DNA from 3 places in the Rothia sp. HC945 genome. Region 3 is predicted to be linked to each of the others. Evidence: riboswitches for the same ligand, from Rfam matches in the RefSeq annotation. Region 3 holds a riboswitch; each other region holds the start of a gene.

Region 1 (3,835 bases), on a different contig from region 3:
GTTCCAGGACGGTGTGCGGAAGATCGAGGACCTGGTGATTCGCGTGATGGGGACCAAAGAAAGCCATCGCGCCCTGAAATCCGGTCACCTGGGGGAGGGAACATCGTGAATATCGTCATGGTCGTCTGCGGTGTGGTGCTCGTTCTGGCCGCCATCGGAACCATTGTCCGCTTGGCCAAGGGGCCGTCTCTGCTGGATCGAGTGATCGCCTCCGATGTACTGCTGGCGATCGTCGGGGCCGGACTCGTCGTGGACATGGTGTACAGGGACAGTTACGAGAACGTCACCATGCTGATCGTGATCTCGCTCGTCGGTTTCCTGGGTTCCGTGACGGTCGCACGCTTTGCCAACAACAAGCGCGAACGCAAGGACCAACTCGAAAAGACCGAGTCCTCGGCGGCGACCACCTCGCCCGAGCGTCCGTACGGGCACGGACGCTCCCGCAAATCCGGCAAGACCGTCGGATCGAGGCCGACGGCACGGCGGGGTGATCGGTAGATGGACCTCGTACTCGATACGGTGACCGGTATTTGCCTCATCGGCGGGTGCCTGATGTCGCTGGGCGCCGCCGTCGGCATCGTACGGTTCCCGGACGTGCTCTCGCGTCTCCACCCCGGCGCGAAGCCTCAGGTCTTCGGCTTGTTCCTGCTCCTGGTGGCGCTCGGCATCGCTTCGCGGTCCTGGGCACTGGTCCCGGCGCTCATTCTCGCCTGGACCCTCCAGATTCTGGCCGTTCCCGTTTCCTCGCACATGGTCGGCCGGTCCGGTTTCCGCAACCGGCACTTCACCGCCTCGGCCCTGACCGTCAACGAACTGGCTGACCTCGTGGAGCAAATGAACCGCGAGGAGGAACAGGAAGAGGCGCCTGTGCAGGCGACGGACGAACCCAAGGACATCGACGCCGAAGCCGCCGGCCTCGAGGAGGACGGACAGGAACGGCCGGCCAAAGGATCGGACGGCCACGACCGGTGACGCGGCCGGGCCTCGCCGGCCGTCGCTTCGTGCGGCACCCATAGTGGCTGTTAAAGACGACGGTGCCGATTGTCGTTCGCAGCGGGAACCACGTCCCGCCGCAGAACGACTCTCGGCACCGTATCGGCTCATCGCCCGCGCACGCAGGCAACCTCCGTGGAGCTAGACCTCGGCCTGACCGCCCGTCTCGATCTCTTCCTTGTGTTCCATCCTGTTGGCCAGGCGAGTAACACCGAGTTTGATCAGAGTCGCCACGACACCGCTGATCGCGGTCCAGATGACGATGTCCCGCACGCTCTCCTCGGGATCAGGGTTGTTCGACGGCGGTTCATTGCCCGTGACCTTCTTCCACCCGAGAGTCATGACCTTGTTGGCGGCAAAGACTCCCGCCAAGGAAGCCACCGTGGAACCGATCTTGATTGCGGGGTTGCTCATGCATCTCTCCTCTTCATTCGCACCGGCGGTGCGGCCGGTCACGTACAGCTTCTTACAGCCTAATCGCACTGGTTTGCCTTTGTCCGCAACGGGCTGGAGATTCACCCGAAGTGAAATGATCGGATAGACTGGGCGGCGTTCACGAACGACAGGGGAGCCTCGAACGAGGCTGAGAGTGCGAAAGCAGACCCTCGACCTGATGCGGTTAGCACCGACGTAGGGAGTCGAGATCTCGGGCGTACCCGAAAGAAGAACGGCGTGCGACCTCCCCTCCTGATCTGTGCAGGAGGAAGACCAATGAACACCACACCCTCATCCGAATCTCTGGACCGGGGACCCGCAGGAACCGGGGCGGCATCACACCGACGGCGAGCATCGTGGCGCGTGATCGACATCGTCATCGCATCCGTTTTGGCGGTGGTTTGCGGCGTCATCTTCTGGATCTGGTCCAATGCCGTCTCACCGGCGACGCAGACTGCGACCGTCGGGTTTCCGCCCTTGTCAGGCTTGATCGGCGGTGGTTGGCTCCTCGCCGGCGTCATCGGTGGACTCGTGATCAGGAAACCGGGCGCTGCGATCTACTGCGAAATGGTCGCTGCGGTGATTGAGGCCCTCCTCGGCACGCATTACAGCGCCGGGGTCCTGCTCTCGGGCGCGATTCAGGGCATTGGCGCCGAAATCGTGTTCGCCGCGTTGCTGTACCGTCGCTTCGGACTGCCCACGGCGCTCCTGTCCGGCGCCGTCTCGGGTCTGTTCATGGGAGTCAGCGAAGTCGTCATGTACTACGCATTCTGGGAACCCCAGTACCAGGTCGTCTACGTGATGTGCGCCGTGGTCTCCGGGCTCCTCATCGCCGGTTTCCTCTCGTGGGCCCTGATGCGCGCCCTGATCTCGACCGGTGTCCTCGGATCGGTCGCGGCAGGTCGCGATGCCCGGCAGATGCGGCGGCGTGCGTGAGCGCCGGCGGTGCGTCCATCAGTGCCCGAGGCTTCGGATGGCACCATGCGGGACGGGATGAGCCCGCGTTCAACGGCGTGGACCTGGATATCGCGTCCGGAGAGAAGGTTCTCCTGCTCGGCCCGTCCGGCGCGGGCAAATCGACCCTTCTCCATGCCCTGGCCGGGGTGCTCGACGACGACGACGGCGAAGCCGCCCTCGGGAGGGTGACCGTCAACGGCATGGACCCCCGGGACGCGAGGGCATCGGTCGGTCTGATGCAGCAGGACCCGGAATCCTCGATCGTTTTGTCTCGGGTCGGCGATGACCTCGCGTTCGGGCCGGAGAACCTCGGGGTGCCACGGGACGAGATCGTCGGGAGATGCCGGCGCGCCTTGCAATCGGTCGGACTCGATCTTCCGTGGGAGCATCCCACGTCGGCGCTGTCCGGCGGACAGAAACAACGTCTTGGGCTGGCCGGGATCCTCGCGATGGAACCCGGTCTCCTTCTGCTCGATGAGCCGACGGCGAACCTCGATCCGGACGGCGTCGTCGAGGTCCGGGACGCCGTGATCACGGCCGCACAGGAATACGGATCGACCCTGGTGGTCGTCGAACACCGCGTTGCCGTGTGGGCGGACCTCGTCGACCGGATCATCGTCCTGTCACCGAATGGCGGGATCAGCCACGACGGCGCTCCCTCCGAAGTTCTCGGAAGAGCGCGCGAAGAATTGCTCGACGCCGGCGTTTGGGTCCCTGACCATGTTCCGCGACGGCCCATGGCTTCCACGGGCGGCAATATTCCCGTGGATCGGGAGGGGCCGCTTCTCCAGGCATGCGGTCTCGCGGTGACCAGACAGCAGCCTTCCCGGTCGTGGAGCAGGGGTCGACGTCGTGCGGTCAGGAAATCTCCGGCCACGCCGATTCCGGCCGCGAGGGATGCCCTCCGAGCATCGGAGAACATCGGTCTTCGGGTGCATCGAGGCCAGCACCTGGCAGTGACTGGGCCGAACGGTGCCGGAAAATCCACGCTCGCCCTGACCCTCGCGGGTCTGATTCCGCCGGCGGCGGGATATGTCGCCGCGTCGGAGGAACTGAGGTACCTCCGTGATCCCACCGGAGTAGATCGGTCCCCATCATGGGACCCTTGGGCGTGGACCTCCGGACAGCTGATTGCCCGTATCGGCACGGTTTTCCAAGAACCCGAGCACCAATTCGTGAGGGCCACGGTCGGGGAAGAACTGGCGCTGGGGGCGCGGCTCGCAGACGGCGCCGGACGTCGGCTGTCCAGGAACGGGCCGCCGCACGACGGCGAAGACCCGGAAGTGCGCGCACAGGAGCTCCTGGAACGTCTCGGCCTGGAGCATGTGAGGGACGCGAATCCCTTCACGCTCTCCGGGGGTGAGAAACGTCGCCTCTCGGTCGGAACGGCTCTCGCCGCCAGGCCACGGATTCTGGTTCTCGACGAACCCACGTTCGGCCAGGACGCCAG
Region 2 (3,835 bases), on a different contig from region 3:
GAACAGTCCCGGCTTACGCGGGCTCCGCGCCGTCGGTGCCTCCCCCTCCAGCCAGATGCCCCCGGAGGGTCGCGGCGTCGTAGTCCGTGCGGAATCGGCCGCGTTTCTGGAGTTCCGGAATCACCTGGTCCACGAAGTCCTCGATGCCGCCCGGCAGGGTCGGGGGCATCAGGTTGAACCCGTCCGCTCCCCCGTGGTCCATCCAGTGCTCGATCTGATCGGCAATGGTCTCCGGGGTCCCGACCATGGTGCAGTGTCCGCCACCGGCCGCGAGTCGCCCCAGGAGCTCGCGCACCGTGGGGCGCTCGGCTTCGATAATGCGCAGAATCGTCGCGTATCGCCCTTTGGGCCCGGTGAACTGCTCGAGCGGTTCGAGTCCCGGGACCGGCGCATCGAGCTCCCAGTCGCTGCAGTCGCGCTGCACGAATTTCCCCAGCTGGCGCAGGGAGGCCTCGACGGGCAGGAGCTCGTCCAGCTCCCTTCGCTTCCGTTCGGCTTCCTCGACGGTCGAGCCCACGTAGGTCACGAGCCCGGGCATCACGACGACGTCGTCCGGGTTCCGTCCCGCGGCCGCGGCCCGACGACGAATGTCCGTGCGGTATTCCTCGCCCTGTTCGAGGTCGTAGGCGACGGCGTAGATACCTTCCGCCCGGCGCGATGCGAGGCTTCGTCCCGGTCCGGAGGCGCCGGCCTGGAACAGCACGGGACGCCCCTGCGGCGGTTCGGGCACGTTGAGCGGACCGGCGACCGAGAAGTGTTCACCCTCGTGGTCCACGCCGTGGATCATGGTCGAGTCGGCGTACCGCCCCTCGCGATCGGCGAGGATCGAGGCGCGGGGCCACGAATCCCACAGGGCCTGAACCGCGTCGACGAACTCTTCAGCCCGGCGATAGCATTCCTCGTGCCCCGGCAGGGTTGTCCCACCGTGGTTGCGCGCCTCGGCGTCGAACATGGACGTCACAACGTTCCAACCGATCCTCCCGCCGCTGATGTGGTCGAGGCTCGCGAGGATCCGGGCCGCATGGAAGGGAGTCCAGAATGAGCTGGACACCGTGCTGACCAGGCCGATCTTCGACGTCGCCCGCGCCATCGCGGAAAGGCACGTGAGCGGCTCCAGGAACCACGCGGGAGAGTCTTCGAGTCCGCCGGGGCTCAACGACTGGCCATCGGCGAAGAACACCGCGTCAAGCTTGCCGCGTTCGGCAGTGCGGGCGAGTTCCTCGTAATAGGCGATGTCCCCGAGCCTGTCGACCGAGGAGTCCGGGGCCCGCCAGGCCGCATTGTGATGCCCGCACCCGTAGATGAACAGATTGATGTGTGCTTGCTTTTTCCGGTCGCTCATCCTTTGACCAGCCCTCCGTCGACGATCAGGTTCTGACCGGTGACCGCACGCGCCCATGGGGAGGCGAAGAAGAGGACGGCGTCGGCCAGTTCGTCCGGGGAGGTGACGGAACGCAGGGGCGTGCCCTCGGCGATCGCGTCGAAGACTTCGGCCGGCGTCGCCGAACTCGCGTCGGTCTCCCGCAACAGACCACCCGAGACCATATTGACCGTAATGCCCTCCGGCCCCAGGTCATGCGAGAAGGTCCTGGTCAGGGACAACAGTGCGGCCTTGGCCGCCGTGTAGTCGTGGTACGGGACCACGGGGTTCTGAAAAAGGTTCGTACCGATGTTCACGATGCGCCCGAATCCCCGTTCGGCCATCCCGGGCCGGAGCGCCTGGATCATCGCGAGCGGCCCATGGAGGGAACCGTCGAGTTGCGTCCGGAATTCCTCGGGGGAGATATCGGCGGCCTTCGACCGCGCCTCGCCGTTGAAGCTGAAATCCACCAGGGCGTTATTCACCAGCGTAGTCGGGGCGGAATCGAAGAATTCCGAGGACGACGCCGCAAATTCCTGGATGCTCTCCCGGTCGCGAATGTCGAGGTTCGCGCACCGGGCCCGGTCGGGGTAGTCATCGACGATGCGCTGGGCATCGTCCTTGCTGCGGTGATACCCGATCACCACCCGGGCGCCTTCTCTGAGGAACGCTCGGCTGATGCTCGCCCCCAGGCCCCGCGCGCCGCCGGTGACGACGACGATGTGCTCGTTCAGGGGAATCGCGGTGCGTGTTTCTGTCATGGTCTCTGCCTCTCTGCCGAGGCGAAGGCACCCCATAGAGCGAGCCTCCCTCGACGAGAGCGGAGGTGCGCGGGTACGCGAGCGCTCTGCGGACATTCCCTTCGCCAGTGCTAACTGCATCAGGTTCGACGGGTTTCATCTCAGCCTCCCTCGGAGGCACCCCGTGTCGCGCGTCTCATCGTAGCACCGCTCATCGAACAGGCGCTGGCCCACCATGGCGTCTCCTTCTCGAATGCCCGGCGGTACCGCGAAGAGGGCAGAGGCCTGGTGCTGGAGGTACTCCGTGAGGGCATCCTTCTCGGTCATCTTCTTCAGTACCGGGTAGAAACCCGTCCGCGGATCGCGCACGAACGCAACGAAGAACATCCCAGCGTCCAGACGGCCCAGCGAGTCGTTGCCGTCGGTGTAGTTGTAACTGCGGCGGAGCATCCGGACGCCCTGGTTATTGTCGGCGCCGACCACCGCCACATGCGAGTCAGCAGGGATCGCGGTGCCACCGTCTCGACCCGGGGCGGCGAAGTCTGGTCGAGCGAATTCGTCCGAATCCTGTGGATCGGAAACCGACAAGGGCGCACCGTGATATTTGTCCCGACCGATCACCTCTTGCTGTTCGGAGAGTCGGACACGATCCCAAACCTCCAGGTGCATGTGGATCTTGCGCGCGACGACGTAGGTCCCGCCGTTCAGCCAGGAGGCCGCGGCGTCGTCCTCCGGCTGGACCCACACGTGGCGGCGCAGGAGCTCGGCGTCGTCCTCCGCCTTGAGGTTCGCGGTTCCGTCCTTGAAGCCGAGCAGATTTCGCGGGGTCCGCTGCTCTTTCGACGTCGATGAGCTGCGCCCGTATCCGATCTGACCCCACTTGAGCGTCGCGGACCCGAAGGCGATGCGGGTCAGGTTTCGGACCGCGTGCACGCAGACCTGGGGGTCGTTCGAGCAGGTCTGGATCAGGATGTCCCCGTCGCTGGCCGCCGCCCGCAGTGCCTCATTCGCGAATTTGGGGACACCGTCGGCCAGGACCCGCGGCATTCTGTCTTTGAGGCCGAAACGGTCACCGCCGTGCTCGTCCACGAACAGGGAACGCCCGAACCCGAAGGTGATGGTCAACCCGCTCGGCGGATACCCCCACACCTCGCCGGTGTCCGTCGGCGGCAGCTCGACGGTGTTCTCTGCACCTCCCACCGGTTCGCCCGCAACCATCTTCTCCGCCGCGGAAGTCCACGCGGTAAGCAGTCGCTGGAGCCCGTCCCGATTCCGGGTGGTGACCGTGTAGGCGACCGTATACATGGTGTCCTGGGCGGGCGTCAGGATTCCTTGTTGGACCTCCCCGCGGAAACGGTACCGAAGTTCGTCCGGGCCGGATGCCGCAGCGGCGTCGATCCCCCTCCGGTGCCCCAGGACCTCACCGCCGAAGCCCGAGACCCCCATGAGACCCGCGACGCCGGCCGCGCCGACCAGCCTGCGCCGGGAGAACCCCCGATTCCGCCCGCTGGTCGGCACGGCCTCACCCCCTGCCGGGTCCTTGATATCGTTCCCGGCATGCTCGTGTGCTGACATCGTCGCGGTCGCCCCTAGTGGAGGACCGTTCCGGCGATCTTGGACAGCGGCTCGCTCAGACCGTTGACGGCATCGGAGAACTTCCGCTGCGTCTCGGTGTAGGCGGAGGCGTCCGGCGTTTCCCCGGCGTCTTTCTGGACCGCGGCGACCAGAGAGTAGT
Region 3 (3,835 bases):
CGTTCTTGTCCCACCTGTCCGAGGACTGCTCGTCCAGGTTCTTGGCGAGATCCGTGCCCGCGGAGGCCAGATGGCCGTCCTCCGGGCCGCCCGTCGAGGAATCCAGGCTGAACCCCTTCGGCGCCTCGATGGACTGCGGCTCGTACTGGACAGCGCCCATGTCGGTGTTCGAACCCATGGCTGCACGAGCGGTCACGTCCGATTCGGAATTGCCGATGTACCCGTGGGCGTTGGCTGCCGCGGCACCGCCGAGAACGAGCACGCTCGCCAGGGCAGTGGCGGCGCTTAAAGTGAATGACTTACTCATAACGTGTTCCTCAATGTGATTGGTGTCAAATGTTGTGCGAGTCGGTCAGCGAGTCTAACCAAAATTTTGAGGGGTACGCGAAATTCGGAAATCGCTGTCGTGTTTTGAATGGGATGCGAGATAAGTGCTGGAAGGTTGCCGAATGAAAGCTCCATACGGTCTCGGTGCGCCCCTGGTATGTTCCGGGGCGGGTCAATAGGCTCGACCCATGAAGAGATCGGAAGGGCCGCGTCTGCTGACCGTGGCGATGGTTCTGGGGTTCTGCCATGCTGCGGCGAGTCTGTACTGGGCGCTCGGTGGGTCCTTGCTCTTGGGGACGGTCGGGGAATTTGCGGTCCGAATGCATCGGGACGGGGATGCCGGATTCCGGTGGATGCTCGGTCTTGTCGGGGTGGGCAAGGCGGCCGCCGCCTTGATCCCCTGGGCCGACCATCTCCGCCCTCCTCCGCATCGATGGATCCGGGCGGTCTCCTGGGTTGGCGCCATCGCGCTGATCGGCTGGGGCGCTCTTGGGGCGGTCGGCGGCTGGATCGGGATCGCCACGGGCTCGTCGGCTTCGAATCGACCGGCGCAATGGGGGCACGCCATTCTCTGGGATCCCGTGTTCCTGCTCTGGGGCCTGGCACTTGCTGGTGCACTCTGGCTCACCCGTCGGTCCGGGGTGGGCCCAACTCCGTGACTCACGGGTGGTCCTGGGGATGAGGGCGCGGAATGCAGGCCGAACCCCACAGGCGGTGGAGAAAGTTATCCACAGGTGTGTACAACGGTGTGCACAAGTCGAACACGTGTCCTAGGTTCTGTGGGATGTGGAAGGGTTCGACGCGCTCATGGGGCCGAAGTCGATTCGAAACACGACCCCGACGGGGGATCGAACTACGCGTATGTAAGTTGTCCACGCCTGGGGACAACGTCTGTGGACAAGGCGTGGTCCGGCGACGTCGACCGGTCCCGCTTTCCGCGCGTCCATGGGGATCCAGGGCGGGCCGATGGGGCGTCGGCCGCCAGGGGAATGCGCTGGTCAACGCGAGCCTTGTGAGGACGGCGTCGGTACAAGGGGCCGTACGTCGGGGTGTATGGTTCGACGGCGGTCGCCCCGTCACGAGCGGGGCAACGCGACCATGGGTTGTCCACAATTATCCACAAGTGTCCACAGGGCGGCTTCCGAATTTCCAGATTCTCCACCACCTGTGCGAAAAGTTGTCCACAGGTGGGGACGGGCGTGGTCGGATGCGGGCCGCTGGTCGACTCTCCGAATGGCCGGGCGTCGTCGACCGGCTTTCTTTCGGGGACAGATTGACCCACGACACCCCCGATATTGCGGGATCAATGGTTGCGGACCAACTCGAGGTGGCGGTTCGCCGTCGAGTTCGTGGACAACGTGAAGTCACATTCGTGTAAGTTCTCCACACTGTGGATATGCGGTGTGGAAAACCGGTCTTGCGCGTCGATTGTCCACAGATTGTCGGCGCCTTCGCTCCGTCCATGCCAAGGTTCGGGTCCTCGGACTAGAGTTGGACCCGAGCGCACGTGAGCGTTCGCAGTGACAAGGGGTGCCCTGGGGCTGAGATACGACCCTTTGAACCTGATCTAGCCAGTACTAGCGAAGGGATGGTCACCATGGCTGGTTCGCAGAACATCGAAGCGTCGATCACGGATGCCGAGGCCAACGGTGCCGATCGGGTCGTGATCGATCCCGCCCGGGCGGTGCGGGACACGGCTCCTCTGGTGCACTGCCTGACCAATGCCGTGGTCAAGGAGATCACCGCCAACGTTCTGCTCGCTGTGGGCGCCTCTCCCGCCATGGTTGAGCACCCGGAGGAAGCGGGCATTTTCGCCGGAGTGGCCAACGGACTTCTGGTGAACGTCGGAACGGTCTCGGATACTCAGATCTCGGCCATCAAGGCCGCGGTCGAAACGGCCCGAACCAACGGCGTGCCCTGGGTCCTGGACCCTGTCGCCGTGGGCTCTCTCCCCGTGCGCACCGAACTTTCCCGGACCCTGCTCGAAGCCCGACCGTCGGTGATCAGGGGAAACGCCAGCGAGATCGTGGCCCTCGCGGGGTTGGGACAAGGCGGCCGCGGGGTCGAATCGACCGACGACGTCGAATCCGCTCTCGACGCCGGACGCGCACTGTCAGAGCGCACGGGTGGCGTCGTCGCCATCTCCGGGGAGCGGGATGCGATCGTCTCCGCGGATCGAATCACGTGGGTGACCAGCGGTCACCCGTTCATGCCCTTGGTCATTGGCACGGGATGTTCCCTCGGGGCAACGGTGGCAGCCTACCTTGGTGCCTCACGGCCGGCCGGCGTGTCGGAGCACGACGCCGCCGTGGCCGCTCACGCGCACCTGGGGGCCGCCGGAACCCTGGCAGGCAGAACTGCGGAAGGCCCCGGAACGTTCCATGTGCGGTGGCTCGACGCTCTTTACGAGTTGCATCCTGAGGGCATCGCCCGCACGGCCGAGATAGTAGAGGACGCCCCGTGATCCCCCCGACCACAGACTTCTCCCTGTACTTTGTGACCGATACCGCCCTCTGTGGGGGTGTCGATCGCGTCCCACACGTCGTGTACGAGGCCGTGATGGGCGGCGTCGGTGTGGTTCAGGTGCGTGACAAGGAACTGAGGGACGCCGAATTCTCCACATTGGCGAAGGAATGCGCGAAGGCCATCGGGAGGGCCGAACAGGATTCGGGCCGGCCCGCGCATCTGTTCGTCAACGACAGGCTCAATATCGCGGCCGACCTCGGGCTCAATGTGCACGTCGGCCAGTCGGACGCCGCAGCGAAGGAGGCCAGACGGGTCCTCGGGCGGGAGCTGATGGTCGGCCTCTCGGTGTCGAGTCCGGACGAAGCCCGCGCCGCGGTGGCCGAACGGTATGCGGATGTTCTGGGCATCGGCCCCGTTTGGTCCACCCCCACCAAGAACGACGCCGGTCCACCCCTGGGGCCCGATGGCGTCACCGCGTGCGCGGCCTTCGCCCGAACGGTCGGTTTGTCCAGCGTGGCCATCGGCGGTATCAATCCCTCCACGGCGACCCGGCTCGCGGGCGTGCCCGTCGATGGTCTCTGTGTGGTCTCGGCGATCGCCGGCGCGGATGACCCCCGGCACGCGGCCGCGGAGATGCGGCGTCTTGCAACCATGACCCTGATGAGAGGACGTGACTCGTAATGCGGCCACCCGTCGCCATGACCATTGCAGGTTCCGACCCCTCCGGAGGCGCCGGAATCCAGACCGATCTGAAGGCCTTTGCGGCCGTCGGGGTCTACGGGTGCGCGTGCCTGACGTCGTTGACAAGCCAGAACACGCGCGGAGTCCGTGATGTCCACGGAGTCCCGCGCGAGGTGGTGGCCACCCAGATCGAGTCCGTGATCGACGACCTGCCGGTGGACGCAACCAAGATCGGCATGCTGGGCACCGCCGACGTGGTGCGGACGGTCGCGGCTCTGATCTCCGAGCGGCGCGAGAACTTCGGCACCGTGGTCCTTGATCCCGTGATGGTCGCAACCAGTGGGGACCCCCTCTTGAGTGA

Evidence for each region. A riboswitch is a leader RNA that binds a small molecule or an ion and turns the genes downstream of it on or off. The one in region 3 is predicted to bind thiamine pyrophosphate.
Region 1: another riboswitch for thiamine pyrophosphate. It lies ahead of AB0Y14_RS05330 (ECF transporter S component); the one in region 3 lies ahead of thiM (hydroxyethylthiazole kinase).
Region 2: another riboswitch for thiamine pyrophosphate. It lies ahead of AB0Y14_RS07235 (3-oxoacyl-ACP reductase); the one in region 3 lies ahead of thiM (hydroxyethylthiazole kinase).

Annotation. Positions count from the first base shown of each region.
Region 1 covers NZ_JBFCSN010000001.1:1,209,901-1,213,735, reverse strand. Annotated here, with positions in the region: gene AB0Y14_RS05350 (Na+/H+ antiporter subunit E) at 1-109, shown strand, start outside; gene AB0Y14_RS05345 (monovalent cation/H+ antiporter complex subunit F) at 106-498, shown strand; gene AB0Y14_RS05340 (cation:proton antiporter) at 499-972, shown strand; gene AB0Y14_RS05335 (DUF4235 domain-containing protein) at 1,135-1,407, opposite strand; TPP riboswitch at 1,548-1,647, shown strand; gene AB0Y14_RS05330 (ECF transporter S component) at 1,705-2,364, shown strand; gene AB0Y14_RS05325 (ABC transporter ATP-binding protein) at 2,361-3,835, shown strand, end outside.
Region 2 covers NZ_JBFCSN010000001.1:1,635,680-1,639,514, forward strand. Annotated here, with positions in the region: gene AB0Y14_RS07230 (LLM class flavin-dependent oxidoreductase) at 14-1,342, opposite strand; gene AB0Y14_RS07235 (3-oxoacyl-ACP reductase) at 1,339-2,121, opposite strand; TPP riboswitch at 2,200-2,295, opposite strand; gene efeB (iron uptake transporter deferrochelatase/peroxidase subunit) at 2,257-3,675, opposite strand; gene efeO (iron uptake system protein EfeO) at 3,690-3,835, opposite strand, start outside.
Region 3 covers NZ_JBFCSN010000004.1:96,936-100,770, forward strand. Annotated here, with positions in the region: gene AB0Y14_RS11585 (lytic polysaccharide monooxygenase) at 1-307, opposite strand, end outside; gene AB0Y14_RS11590 (DUF3995 domain-containing protein) at 516-986, shown strand; TPP riboswitch at 1,844-1,934, shown strand; gene thiM (hydroxyethylthiazole kinase) at 1,925-2,791, shown strand; gene thiE (thiamine phosphate synthase) at 2,788-3,474, shown strand; gene thiD (bifunctional hydroxymethylpyrimidine kinase/phosphomethylpyrimidine kinase) at 3,492-3,835, shown strand, end outside.